2 regions of the Paenibacillus sp. Marseille-Q7038 genome follow, and region 1 is predicted to be linked to the other one. Evidence: riboswitches for the same ligand, from Rfam matches in the RefSeq annotation. Region 1 holds a riboswitch; the other holds the start of a gene.
The links. Region 1 has a riboswitch for thiamine pyrophosphate ahead of ACWPWY_RS15135 (ECF transporter S component). Riboswitches for the same ligand answer to the same signal wherever they lie in the genome.
Positions count from the first base shown of each region.

Region 1 (7,461 bases):
TCTTTTTTAGTGAGAATAAACGAGAAAAAGAAGCGAAAAAAAGCTGGAATCAGCCTTACTTTTTAGAAAATGAGTATTTTAACCGTTTTTTACAAAAATATTGATCATTATGGTAGTTTTTCATAAAACAACCCGTCCACAAGTCCACTCACTAGTTGTATAATAGTCCATGTGAGGAGGTGCTGAGATGAGTGACCTGGAACGATTAGAAAATATAAATTTAGTAGAGCACATTTTTACTCAAGCGCCTGTTGGAGTTGCATTTGTATCATTAGACGGTAAATGGATCGATGTGAATCCTGCAGCATGCCAAATCATAGGATTTAGCAGAGAAGAGCTTATTACGCTTCCTGCACTTGACTATATACTATCAGAGGATATACCCCCAACTGAACTTGTATCGAAGATGTCTTCTGGTTACGAGAATGAAAAACAATATCTACATAGAAACGGTAATGTAGTCTGGGCTTGTGTCTATATCTCTTTATACTGTGATCCACAAACGGGAGAACCTGCCTATTATGTTGTTCATATGATAGATATTACAAGCAGTAAGGTGGCAGAACTGAAACTATTAGAGAGTGTGGAAAGGTATACATCACTTAAAAAGTATAATCATGATGCGATTATTTCTTTTGGGCTTGATGGGAGTATCATTAATGGAAACCAGATAGCAGAACGTCTTACGGGATATACAATTTCTGAATTAATTGGTACTCGGATCTCTCGTATTGTAGGGGAAGAAGCCATTGCCAATCTGGCTTTTGTAGACGAGGATTATACGGCAATTGAACGAGATATTAATGTGGTTCGTCACAAGGATGGACATGTGGTGGAAATACTCGCTACTTTGGCGCCTATTATTATCCATGATCATAAAGTCGGTTTTTATCTAATTGCGAAAGATATGACAGAAGAGAAGCGGCTTATTATTGAAAAAGAAGCGGCGGAAAGAACGAACAAAGCAAAAAGTGAGTTTTTAGCTATGATGAGTCATGAGATACGAACTCCGATGAATGGTGTAATTGGAATGACAGATTTACTTGTGGAGACGGAGCTATCTGATGAACAAATGCAGTATGCATCCATCATTAAGCAGAGTGGGGAAGCGCTCCTTACGATCATTAATGATATTCTTGATTTCTCTAAAGTCGAATCTGGAAGAATGGAACTATCGATTGAACCGATGCAGTTAAACTCGATTCTTTCTGATGTCTACTATCTAAATCTGCCAAGGGCTAAGAATAAAGATTTGCATGTAGAAATATCAGTCGATGAGAGTATTCCTGATAAGCTGATGGGCGATGGTAATAAGCTGAGACAAGTTTTAATTAATCTGCTCAGTAATGCGATTAAATTTACACAGAAGGGTACCATTTCTTTATCTGCCAAAAAAATCGACCAAGACGATGATGAAGTGTGTCTTGAATTCGAAGTGTTGGACACGGGTATTGGCATTCCGGAAAGTAAAGCAGAAAGGCTTTTCGAACCTTTTTACCAAGTGGATCATTACATGACAAGACAAATCGAAGGAACGGGACTCGGTCTTGCGATCAGTAAGAAGATGGTAGAACTGATGGGCGGAGAGATCAGATATGAGCCTAGAAGGTACCAATCGGGTTCACGTTTTGTGTTTACTGCTTACTTTTCTCTGCAGACCAACCTCGAATTGATCGAGGACAGACATAATCAAAGATACGATGATGAAATAGATAGTGGACTGCGTATTCTTGTCGTAGAAGATAATGAGGTTAATCAGATCGTCCTTGTTAAAATGATGAATAAATTAGGTTACAAGGCTATTGTTGTTCCTAACGGAAAAGAAGCATTGAAAGCTTGTTTGGAAGATTCCTATGATATCGTGTTTATGGATATTCAAATGCCGATCATGGATGGAGTGGAATCTACACGCCTGATTCGTGAACAGCTAGCAGAGGATAGTCCTTATATTGTGGCTGTAACGGCACATGCAATAAAAGGAGATCGGGAGAAGTACATGTCTTTGGGCATGGATGAATATATAAGCAAGCCATTAAGTATGAATTCAATATCTGAGGTTATCGAGAAGTTCAGAACCCTACGACTGACGTAAGGTCCCCTGGTGGTATTTCATCTTCTGAATCTATAATTCTGATTCGAAATACAGGGGGGCTTTAACATGTCAGGCAGTTTCTTCTGCATGCATCCGTCAGAAGGCTCGTGGAACCCGTACTTCTATGCCTACTACTATAAGCAATGGAAAGACTATGAGATGGCCTACCACGAACATCGCTGGACTGAGATTATGTATGTGATTCAAGGAGGATGTACCATTGATGTGAAGTGCAAGGATGGACATCGTGAATTGATCATGCTGCGTAAAGGCGAGTTTATTATTTTGGACGCAGATGTCTCGCATAGACTCATCGTAGAGCCGGAAGTTGCCTGCCGGATGCTAAATGTGGAGTTTGGTTTTGAAGAAGGAGACACTTCATTTGATTCGTCAGTGAAATCGTTATTGGCAGAAGAAAAGGCCTTATCCGATTTTGTGAAATCTCCTTTTGAGTACATGGTCCTCTCCGATCCGGAAGAGGTATATTATGTGCTCAAAAGTCTGGTGTTGGAGCTGGACCGGCAACCGGTAGGACAGAAAAATACGATGACGGATCTGTTGTTTTTACAACTGTTTGTACGTATTGCAAGGCTCCGCGAAGAAGTGGTAATGACAAGAGAACCGAGTGCAGAAGGTTATGTCAAACGATGTATTCTCTACATGCATCAGAATTATGATCGCAATATTCAAATTAAGGATTTAGCGGCGGAAGTCCGTCTTCATCCGGGATATCTACAGCGAATATTTAAGATAAGCACATCCCAGACGCTGACAGAATATCTGACTGGGATTCGGATGGAAAAAGCCAAAATGCTGCTTCAGCAGACAGACATACCTATATACGAACTATGTGACTATGTAGGGGTCAGCAGCAGTCAGTATTTTCATACTCTGTTTAAAAAACATACCGGACTCACTCCTAGTACCTACAGAGAACAGACGGAGCGCAGATCTTGGTGACTTTGTAGAAGTAATTGCCAATTAAGCATATTTCATGTACATTGTAACTAACTTAAAAAGCACGAACGGGAGCTTGATGAAGTCAGGCTGAGAGAGCGGCCTTATGCCGCTGACCGTAGATCTGATCTGGGTAATGCCAGCGTAGAGAACGAATATCGCGAATCGTATGTAGGAACAAATGTGATGCATGAATGCAGAAGCAGCCAGCTGAACGAAATGATGTGAGGTAACTCTCCAAGCCATTGCTGCCGACCAAGTGTACCCTTTGTTTTTTAGATGCGAATACAGATGCGTCCTTACCTGGCCTGCCCGAATTGGGGAGGCTTTTTTTGATATTCTAAGGAGGAATTGTACATGTTGCAGACAAAAGGCCGTAGTTCAGAGTCAGGGCGCAAAGGACTTACATTAACCGATATTCTAGTTACGATTGTGCTTGCTGTTGTATTTGGGATCATTTATAAAATATGGGGACCTACTTATGATCTAGTCAAACCGTTTGGACTCCATGCGGAACAAATGATTTACGGCATGTGGTTTATGGCAGGGACCTTTGCTTTTCTCGTCATTCGTAAACCAGGTGTTGCCCTTCTAGCAGAGATTGCGGCATCGACCGTAAGTGCATTTTTAGGAAGTGAGTGGGGGATCTCTACGCTGATCTATGGCGCGGTACAAGGACTCGGAGCTGAACTTATTTTTGCGCTGTTTTTCTATCGAAAAGTAAATGTATGGATTACGTCACTTGCTGCTATCGGATCAGCGGCCGGCTCCCTAATCCTTGATTTTGGATATGGTTATATCGATTCATTGCAAACGTGGAGTTATGCGTTGCTTATTGGGCTAAGATTAGCCGGAAGTATTTTGTTAGCTGGTATTGTTGCTTATTCACTGTATAAAGCTTTGGAAATAACGGGGGTAACGAAATCTTTAAGAAAAACGACGAAAGAAGATATGGAGGCACTGCACTAATGTGTCCTTCTATAACAGGTCCGATGGAGGACAAAGCTTTGCAGACACAGGAGAAAGCATACGTTACTCAGCAGTCAGTAGCAGTAGCTATTGACGATCTGCGTCTGAAGTTTCCCGGAGAATCTCAGATTTGGTTCAACAAATTATCTTTAACTATAAATCAAGGGGAGAAAGTGTTACTGCTTGGTGCTAGTGGCAGCGGAAAGTCAACACTACTTCAAGTGCTGAGCGGACTTATTCCTCATTCCGTTGATGTGCCGATGAAGGCAGATCATGTACATATTCCTGCCCATCCAGGTATTGTTTTTCAAGATCCAGATACTCAGTTTTGTATGCCCTATGTAGATGAGGAATTGGCTTTTGTGTTAGAGAATCGTCAGGTTCCCCGAGAAGAGATGCAAGCGAAGATTAGAGAACTTCTAAGTCTTGTTGGACTTGACTTACCTGACTTACATACACCGGTGCAAGCTCTCTCCCAAGGTATGAAACAGCGTCTGGCCATTGCTTCGGTACTTGGAGTAGAACCTAGTGTCCTTTTTCTAGATGAACCAACAGCGCTGCTAGATAAAGAAGGGACGCTTGAAGTATGGGCTACGATTCGAGACATTGCTGGGGAACGTACCGTGATTATAGTCGAACATAAGATTGATTATATCCTTGATTTTGTAGATCGCATTATTGTCTTATCTTCCGAAGGAGAGATCATGGCAGATGGCAGGGCGGAAGAGATCTTCAGTCAGCATCAGCAGACGATAACGGATTATGGCATCTGGTATCCGGGGACTTGGAAGAATTGGCCTAGACCTCTTAGGCAGGAGAATGCCGCAGCTATTGAGAAGGGAGCAGAGCCACTTCTTTTGCTTCGTGAATGTGTGATTCATCGTAGCAGCAAGCCTGTGATTCGAGCAGAGGAGCTTCAGGTGCTACCTGGTGACTTTATTGGAATTACGGGACCCAATGGTGCAGGGAAGAGTTCATTTTTGCTTGGATTAATGAAGCTGCTCCCTATGACCGGTACGTATCTAATGAAAGGTATCGAGCCGAAAAATACCAAGCAGGCAGCACAGCAGATGGCCTATGTATTCCAGAATCCAGAATTGCAGTTTATTACGCATTCCGTATGGAATGAAGTTGAATATTCACTGCTGTCTGAGCCCATATCGAAGAAAGAACGCCGAGTACGAGTGGAAGAACTGCTGCAAAGGTTCCATCTGAATGGACTAGAGAACAGGCATCCTTACGAGCTGTCTCTTGGACAAAAAAGAAGGCTGAGTGTTGCTTCCGCAATTGTTCGTAATCCCCGTGTATTGCTGCTTGATGAGCCCACCTTTGGGCAGGATGCAAGAAATACATTTGCGATGCTGGATGAACTTGAGCGTCTGCGAAGTGAAGGAACAGCTATTATCATGGTGACTCATGACGAAGAGATCGTAGCTCGGTATTGTACTTCTGTATGGCAGGCAGCAGAGGGGAGAATCACCATTTGCAATTAAATATCCCATACCATGACACTTGGTTGCACCGGGTTAACCCCGGGTTTAAGCTGATTACGTTCGCATTGATGTTTCTTGTGGTAATCCTCATCCACAATCTCAATATGATGATCTATTTAACAATCGCTATGCTGCTTCTCTTAATCGGTTCCGGTCATCCTCCGCTTCGTCTACTCCTGTATGCATCCCCATTTATTCTGGTATTTATATCGACTTCGACGGGAATGATGTTTTTCGGAAAAGGAGAAACGACTTGGTGGAAATATGGCATTATCCATATCACAGAAGAGAGTTTTTTGCGCGGTGTACATCTGGGCTGCAGGGCGTTATCAATGGCTGCGATCGGTTTGTTATTTGGGCTGACAACGAGGCCTGTGCGCTTGTTCTACTCTCTGATGCAACAGTGGAGACTTCCGCCTAAATATGCTTATAGTTTCCTGGCTGCGATGAATCTGATCCCCATTCTAGTCTACGAATTTCAGACACTTCGGCACGCCTTGATGATACGAGGAGGAGGGAACCGAGCACCAAAGTGGAATATTTATGCGCTGATAAAACCATATGCGATTCCGCTGCTGGCACAAAGTATTCGAAGAGCGCAGCGGATTGCCGTGGCGATGGAAGCAAAGGGGTTTCAAAGTGAGAACAAACGGACTTACTATTATCATATCGGATACTCAAGCAGTGACATTTGGTTCATTATTTATTTTATAGGAGCAGTCATATCTGCTTACGAACTTGGCCTCTCTATTCCTCTTATAGAGCATGCTGTAGATGTGAGATAACGAACAATGAAATAGAGAAAAACAAGAATAAAAGTGAGAATATTATACGAAGTTAGCGAAAAGAAGTCATGATATTGGTAACGCTTCCTATCTTGCGATTGCTACAATAATCGTATACAAATCGGATCCTTTTTTTACGGGAGAAGGTTTCAATAATGGAAGGTGGAGCATCTTATATGTCATGTAAAATTGCTTTTATTGGAGCTGGAAGTATTGGATTTACACGTGGATTACTACGTGACTTATTAACCGTACCGGAATTCAGCAACCTTGATATTTCTTTTCATGATATTAATAAACATAATCTAGATATGGTAACCGAGTTGTGTCAGCGGGACATTACAGAGAATGGACTTAGCATACAGATTCATTCGACAACCGATCGGCGCGAAGCTTTGAAAGACGCAAAATATGTCATTTGTACGATTCGTGTCGGCGGTCTGGAAGCTTTTGCGAGCGATGTCGATATTCCTCTAAAATATGGTGTCGATCAGTGTGTAGGGGACACACTTTGTGCGGGCGGAATCATGTATGGTCAGCGCGGTATTGCTGAAATGATGGAGATCTGTAAAGACATCCGTAACGTGTGTTCGGAAGATGTACTACTGCTAAACTACTCCAACCCAATGGCGATGCTTACTTGGGCGTGTAATCAATATGGGGGTGTTCGCACCATCGGTTTGTGCCATGGTGTACAGCATGGACATCATCAAATTGCTGAAGTATACGGACTTGATATGAAAGAAGTGGACATTGTATGTGCGGGGATTAATCATCAGACTTGGTATATTAAAGCAAGTCATGAAGGTAAAGATCTGACTGCAGGTCTGCTTGAAGCCTTCCTGAAGCATCCAGAATATAGCCGTACCGAAAAAGTAAGGATTGATATGCTTCGCAGATTCGGATACTACAGTACAGAATCCAATGGACATCTCAGTGAATATGTTCCATGGTACCGTAAACGTCCTGAAGAGATTAAGGATTGGATTGACCTCGGTAGCTGGATTAATGGCGAAACAGGTGGATATCTGCGTGTGTGCACGGAAGGTCGCAACTGGTTTGAGACGGATTTTCCTAACTGGATGAAGGATGAACCTAATCGTTTTACAGCAGATCAGCGTGGTCAGGAACATGGCTCTTATATTATCGAGAGCCTCGAAACGGG
Region 1 covers NZ_CBCOOM010000001.1:3,175,877-3,183,337, reverse strand. Annotated here, with positions in the region: gene ACWPWY_RS15145 (PAS domain S-box protein) at 188-2,092, shown strand; gene ACWPWY_RS15140 (AraC family transcriptional regulator) at 2,159-3,052, shown strand; TPP riboswitch at 3,108-3,217, shown strand; gene ACWPWY_RS15135 (ECF transporter S component) at 3,407-4,018, shown strand; gene ACWPWY_RS15130 (ABC transporter ATP-binding protein) at 4,042-5,511, shown strand; gene ACWPWY_RS15125 (energy-coupling factor transporter transmembrane component T family protein) at 5,502-6,296, shown strand; gene melA (alpha-galactosidase) at 6,473-7,461, shown strand, end outside.

Region 2 (7,461 bases), 900 kb from region 1:
GAGAATTCCTTGCGTCATCACTCAGATAAAAAGTTGATTCTTGAAGATATAAATACTTCAGCACATCGAATTGCAGAGAAGCTCCAGGCTTGGAATCAGGAAGTTTTTCGTTGGTGGGAACTGTTGTCTTGTCTGTTCATAGCTTACATAGGTTACCATCTTCCTGTATTGCTGCTTTACACCGAAAGGCGCTTCCGCAGAATGGATATGAGACATGAAGTATATCAGTATCAGACTGTCATTTCTATTCTTCGGGATATGGACCGAATGTCGGTTGAAGAGATACTCGAATGGTTGAACCGCTTCGCGGTGATTTTTAAAACCCCGTTACAAAAATGTCTTCTTCACTATGAACATGGTCCTGAAGAAGCGCTGGAACAATTAAAGGAAGAAATAACTTTGCCAGAGTTTCAAAGGGTGGCAGACAAGCTTATACTGGCGCTCGGTACAATCACGATAAAGGAAGCATTCGATGATTTGGATCATCAGATGTCCTTTTATTTCGAACAGAGAAGGCAAGAATACGCGAAGACGATCGAGACCAAAGCAGAATGGGGCCGGATCATTGGTTTCACACCGATGTACGCTTTAATCTTTCTTTATCTGGTGCTTCCGCTCATCGTGGTCAGCTTTACGCAAATGAATGTTTATTACGAACAGATTCAAAAAATATAAACGAAAAATTGGAGGCCCTACAAATGAATAATGCATCTTCCGCATTAAAAGTGGCAGCAGGTATTTTTCTTACCATTGCTTTAATAACGATTGTCGTCATTCTCTTTATTTCTGCTCAGGAGGCAACAAAGACAGCCCAAAATAATTTTGCTGATATTCAGACGGAATTATCACAAACATCTTTCACCGTTTATGACGGAACGACCATTAGCGGATCTCAAGTAACAAATGCACTGCGTAAATTTAAAGGAAAAGACCAGTTCGGTATTTACATTAAAACAGGGAAAAATGCAGCAGGACAATGGTATGGATATCCTCTTAATGTAACATCAGAGTCTTCCGCATATGGTGAAGTAGTAGCGCCTGAGGGGGCAACATTAGGTGCAGTTGAAAATACATTAAATGAACGTAAAAGCGAGTACGTAAATCCAAGCGGAAGATTTAAAGCTACCGTGGTGAAAGATAGTTCCAACGTGGTACGTGGACTCCTATTTACACAATCATAATTAGATGAAAAGGGGCGAGCAAGCTGGGAGAACATACACGAGACATCCTGTTTTTAAGTGCCGTTGTTAGCCTTTGTCTTGCTGCCTGTATTTTCACACTTTCTTTACTATCAGGCATGGACAAAGCTACGGAAGAGAGACGTAACCATCATGCAATAGAAGATGGAAGAATCCAGAGTGTGAGTGAATCACCCGTGACGGAATTAGTTAAGGGGGGATATGTACATGCACTTATCAATGATGTCATGAGTACTGAGAATAGAAGATCCTATGAATTCTACAAAATAAAAGTGAATGGTCTGGACTTAGAGAATGCAAAGATCGAAATGAATTCACGTTATCTTATAAAATACGAAAGAGATTCAGAGGGAGTTCTTAAAGAAATTTCTTTTTGGGAGGAGGGAAGCGCTCCTTGGTAGACAGTCTTTCAAAAATGCTTGCCGCACTGCTTGCTGTACTTCTATTGTATATTTATCCTGCGGCAGAGTCCGCTAATAGACAAGATGAACTTTCTCAATTGACTGTATATAATACGGTCACTAGCTTTGTTGATGCAGTAAGAACAAAAGGATATATCACTCCGACGATGTATAATCAGTTTCAACAAGAATTATCTTTAACCGGAAATACATATAACATAGAAATCGAACATCATCATAAAAAGTATGTCCCAGCGTATGAAGACTCCGCAAATCAGATGGGTTTTACAGGCGAGTTTGATGCGGTTATGGATGGTTACTATAACGAACAGATTATGCCTGTATTATATCCGGACAATCTCGTTCCAGTTGATGATCCTAGCCGAAGGTACTTTTTGACAAGCGGGGATTTTTTTCGAGTAGCGGTACAGAATACAAACCGAACACCGGGCACTATTTTTCAGGAGTGGCTTCATTTTGGAGCTGAATCCGTGTACAGGGTAACCGCCAATTATGGGGGAATGGTGCTAAATGAGGATTACTGATTATTCCATTCTTTTTGTCATTATCATGTTTCCTTTATTTTGGGTTTATTCTCTACATGGGACAGATGACCTTATGGTAATGAGGTTAGAGCAAAAATACAATCAGTCGATTCAGACTGCTGTACAAGATGCAAGTCAAATGATGCATCAGAACGAGGATCCATCGTTTGAAACACGTTATGATTCAGTCAAGCTGCTCAAGGTGGATAAGGATCTTCTGTTGAATCAATTCATGCGGTCCATTGCAATCAATTTTGGACTCGAGGACCTACCTGCGCAGCAAGCTTTTCTTACCTACCTGCCCGCTCTGGTCGTTATCGATTATGATGGGTTCTATCTTTATCGTTCCACAGCTTACACAGATGTTTTTGGAAATGAGGCAGAAAAGCATTTATGGACGGAGAAGAAATTGTATGTATATGAAGATGACGATGGCAACCTATTTCGATTCACGCTGGATGATTATGTACACGTATACGTTCAAGGCACGGATCAATGGATAGAGGGTTACCGGAATGAGCTACAATTGCTAACCTCTGTACCTTTATTGCAAGATGCAGAAGGATTTGAAAATGTAAGAAGACAAGTCATAGTCAGCTCAATTCAGGATCATCTTGCGAGCGCTATTACATATCATAATGATCATATACTTCGTAACGGGAATGGATATCAGTTTACACTTCCTATCATTCCACAAGAAGAGTGGTACAACACAATTGATGATGTGGGAGTCATGGCTTTTATTCAGGGAATTCCCGTTGGCGATCAGTATTACAATAATTATGCATTTGGAAGTGGAAGATTAGTAAAAAAAGACGTGATCATCGGTGCGATTGATGAATCGACAGGTTCTAAATATTACTATAAAAGCGGATGTGCCTTTCCTTATAGGCAAGTAGAAAGGTTCAACAATGCAAAAGAAGCAGCCGCCTCTGGTTACTATGAGCAAACTTGTTATGAAGGACAAGGCGGTTTCTAGTTTTTCTGAAATATATTTGTAAGAAGTTTATGGCTTATTTAAACTCCTTGTTTCGGTAGAGCTCTGTCTTGTGCTAATATATCATATTAGAGTGAAATATGAACAAGATAATATAGGCATACTGCCATACAGATAGGAGCCAATCGCACGATATGAGTTTATTGACTGTTGAAAATGTAAGTCACAATTTTGGAGATCGCACTTTATTTAAAAATGTATCCTTCCGCCTGCTTGCAGGAGAGCGTGTTGGGATTGTAGGAGCGAATGGGGTCGGAAAATCGACACTCATGAATATTTTAACGGGTAAACTGCTGAAAGACAGCGGTAAAGTGGAGTGGACACCAAAAGTTCGTTACGGTTACTTAGACCAGCATACGAAACTGACTCCGGGAAAAACAATTCGAGATGTCTTGAAGGATGCATTTTTACCTTTGCTTGAATTGGAAAAAGAAATGTTAGAAATCACAGAACGAATGAGTGATGCTACGCCAGAAGAACTTGAGCAATTGCTTGAGGAAATGGGAGAAATTCAGGAGCAGCTGGAAATCGGAGATTTCTACCTCATTGATGTGAAAGTGGAAGAAATGGCGAACGGACTTGGTTTGTCTGCTATTGGACTTGATCGGGATGTATCTGCACTTAGTGGAGGACAACGTACAAAGGTACTGCTTGCAAAATTGTTGCTTGAGAAACCTAATGTTCTGCTCTTGGATGAGCCTACTAACTATTTGGATGTAGAGCATATTGAATGGCTTACTCGTTACTTGAACGATTATCCGTATGCGTTTATGCTTATTTCTCATGATACGGAATTTATGAACAAGGTGGTTAATGTAATCTACCATTTGGAATTCGCGAAGCTCACACGTTATACGGCGAATTACGAAAAATTCCTTGATATGGCCGATGTGAATAAGAATCAGCATATTGATGCTTATGAGAAACAACAGGAGTTTATCAAGAAGCAGGAAGACTTTATTCAGCGTAATAAAGCGAGATATTCAACGTCAGGCCGAGCGAAGAGCCGTGAGAAACAACTAGATCGTCTAGAACGAATTGATCGCCCAGAAGAAGCTGCGAAGCCTATATTCGGATTTAAAGAAGCTAGAGCCAGTGGTAAAACGGTATTTGAAGGAATCGATTTTGAAATTGGTTATGACCGCCCACTCCTTCCGAAGATGACGATGACGATTGAGCGTGGGGAAAAAATTGCTATTGTCGGCTGTAATGGTGTAGGTAAATCAACGTTGCTTAAGACAATTCTTGGTAAAATTCCGGCATATAGCGGTAAAACGTACCTTGGTGACTTTTTGTTCCCTTCTTATTTCGAACAGGAAGTTCGTCCTGAGAAAATCACACCAATCGATGATGTATGGAATGAGTTCTCTCATCTGAATCAGCATGAAGTACGGGCACATCTTGCTCGCTGCGGTCTTAAAAATGAACACATCACAAGACCTCTAAATATGCTGAGCGGTGGAGAACAGGCTAAAGTACGGCTATGTAAATTAATGATGCGCGAAACGAACTGGATTCTATTTGATGAGCCTACGAATCACTTAGACGTTGTGGCTAAAGAAGAGTTGAAACGCGCGCTAAAAGAATTTAAAGGTACTGTGATTCTTGTATCTCACGAACCTGATTTCTACGAAGATTGGGTAACTAAGACTTGGAATGTGGAGGAATGGTCTCAAGAAGCGTAGTCATATGCTAATGAGTCTCTCTTTTACAAATTTTCTCATTTGTGATAGAATGAGCATCTGAACGTAACTTTATATCGACGAATCACTAGGGGGGCCGCTTGTCGGCTGAGATGGATATATTTCCAGACCCTTTGAACCTGATCTGGTTAGAACCAGCGTAGGGAAGTGGGCTAGCAGCTTGTGCTAGTATGAGTTTTGACGTATTGAATACAGTATATGGCTAAGTTGATGCTAAGAGGGAGAGAAAATCCTTCCTTGTTGCTTTATATCACTTTAGCGAATGCTCATTTTCAATTCCGCCTAACCAAACCACTCCTTACGAGGAGTGGTTTTTTTGCGTTCATTTTAAATCATACTCTCGGCACATCAGGATGGAGGAGAAAGAGAATTGTCAACAAAATCTATTGAATTTCATGTGATTTCTTCTCAGCAGATGAGTCATGATTTAGTAGAACTAAACCATTTTGTGGAGATTTGGCCGTATATCACTTCATTTCATCTTCGGAAGAAGGAAAGTAGTTACGAAGAAATGGAGAAGATCGTACAACATGTGGTAGAGCTAAAGATTCCTATGAATAAGTTGACCCTAAACCGTCACCAAGAGCTTGCGCTTGCCTACAAAACAGGAGCTCTCCATGTGGGAGTGCAAGAAATAAGCCACGCTTTGAAAACTTCATTGCACAGAAAAGAAGTGAGAAAAGAAGTGAAGCCTAAGGCATCAACGAAACGAGCTATAAGACTTGGTGTCTCTGTCCATTCACTGGAAGAAGCGAAGATTGCTGAAAAAAAGGGAGCAGATTATGTTTTTTACGGACATATGTACCCTTCTCATAGTAAACCAGGGCTGCCCCCCAGAACACTTGCTTCCCTTCAGGAGATTTGTGAAGTGATTAACCTGCCTGTGATCGCCATTGGTGGAATTACACCTTCGCGGGTTGAAGAACTGATGTGGGCGGGGGCAAGTGGGATTGCCGTAATTTCAGGAGTATTACAGTCGGAAGATCCGCTGGAAGCTGTCTATAGGTATAGAAAAGAATTAGATAAGTATGGGGATATCAAATAGCGGGCAAGGGATGGAGGGGAAGATAATTGACTTTAAACAGATTAGATCAGGAAAACAAACGGAATGCGGAAGTGCTTGTTATTGGAGGCGGTGTCATCGGATCCGCTATAGCTTATTACTTGTCATGTGACGGAATGGACGTAATACAGCTTGAAGGTGCTCATCAGGCGAATGGAGCTTCTGGTCATGCAGCGGGGATGCTTGCAGCAGGGCTTGAACATTTTTCATCAGAGGAAATTAGGAGATGGGCGCAGCGCAGCCAGCAGCTTATGGGACCATTAATTGATGATCTAAAGCTACACAGTGAAGTCAACGTAGCCATCAACGATAATGGCTTTGTCGTACCTTTTATGGAAGATAGGTACCAAGAAGAAAAATTCTCAAAAACCATAGATCAGACAAAGCAGGGACACTGGTGGGACAAGATCAAACTACAAAATGAAATTCCAAAAATCACGGGGAAAGCAGAAGGTGCTTTATTTTATTCCCAAGAACATCAACTGCTACCTGCCGAGTTAACCAAAGCTTATATCAAAGGTGCACAAAAGAAAGGAGCTACTTTTATCGATGACTGCTCCGTTTCAAGACTACTACTCGAAAATGACCGTGTTACCGGAGTAGAGACGAATCAAGGTATTTATACAGCAGATAAAGTGGTGGTTGCGGCAGGACTTGGCAGCAATAGAATTCTAGGGACTATCAACATTGAACTGAATATCTATCCTGTAAAAGGCGAAATGATAGCCCTATCAATGAATAGTGAAACTTTGCGCTATACGATCTATACTCCTGATGTTTACATTGTTCCCAAACCAAATCAGGAAATTTGGATCGGTGCCACGAGTATTCCTTACGGAAATGATAATAAAGTAAGTGTCTCTGGCCTGAATACCCTTTTACATAAAGCAGCAGGCTGGATTCCTGATATAGGTGAAGCTTCTTTTCTGCACACATGGGCGGGCCTAAGGCCACAAACAATAGATGGACTACCCTACATAGGAGCTTATTCTGAAGTTCAAGGCTTGTATCTTGCAGTAGGTCATTATCGCAATGGTATTTTACTTAGTGCAGTCACAGGAGAGACGATGAGCCGCTTGTTATCTGGAGAAACGGAAGATGAGATCGGTATCAGTTCCTTTTCAGCAAGCCGGATTATAAAAGAGAGGAGCGGAATTCATTGAAACTAAAAGTAAACGGACAGCACATGCAAATAGATGAGGATCAATTAAGTGTCAAAGATTTGCTGGAGTCACTAGACCTTGGCGTAAAGACCGTAGTCATTGAATGTAACGAACAAATTTTGACGAAAGATATGCATACAAACACATTATTAAAAGATGGAGACCATATCGAAATTGTACATTTTGTAGGAGGGGGATAATGATGTTAACGATCGGTAAATATAATTTTTATTCTCGGCTATTGCTCGGAACAGGTAAATTTGAGAATCTGGATGTACAGGGAAAGGCAGTTGAAATTTCAGAAACAGAGATTCTTACGTTTGCAGTACGAAGACTCAATTTAGATAAGAAAAACGAACCTCATTTTCTAGATCAGCTCGATCTCATGAA
Region 2 covers NZ_CBCOOM010000001.1:2,278,582-2,286,042, reverse strand. Annotated here, with positions in the region: gene ACWPWY_RS10810 (hypothetical protein) at 1-675, shown strand, start outside; gene ACWPWY_RS10805 (ABC transporter permease) at 699-1,181, shown strand; gene ACWPWY_RS10800 (hypothetical protein) at 1,298-1,600, shown strand; gene ACWPWY_RS10795 (hypothetical protein) at 1,594-2,145, shown strand; gene ACWPWY_RS10790 (hypothetical protein) at 2,132-3,124, shown strand; gene ACWPWY_RS10785 (ABC-F family ATP-binding cassette domain-containing protein) at 3,277-4,827, shown strand; TPP riboswitch at 4,905-5,008, shown strand; gene ACWPWY_RS10780 (thiamine phosphate synthase) at 5,216-5,890, shown strand; gene thiO (glycine oxidase ThiO) at 5,917-7,071, shown strand; gene thiS (sulfur carrier protein ThiS) at 7,068-7,271, shown strand; gene ACWPWY_RS10765 (HisA/HisF-related TIM barrel protein) at 7,274-7,461, shown strand, end outside.
Region 2: linked by a shared signal. The riboswitch ahead of ACWPWY_RS10780 (thiamine phosphate synthase) and the one ahead of ACWPWY_RS15135 (ECF transporter S component) in region 1 are both predicted to bind thiamine pyrophosphate.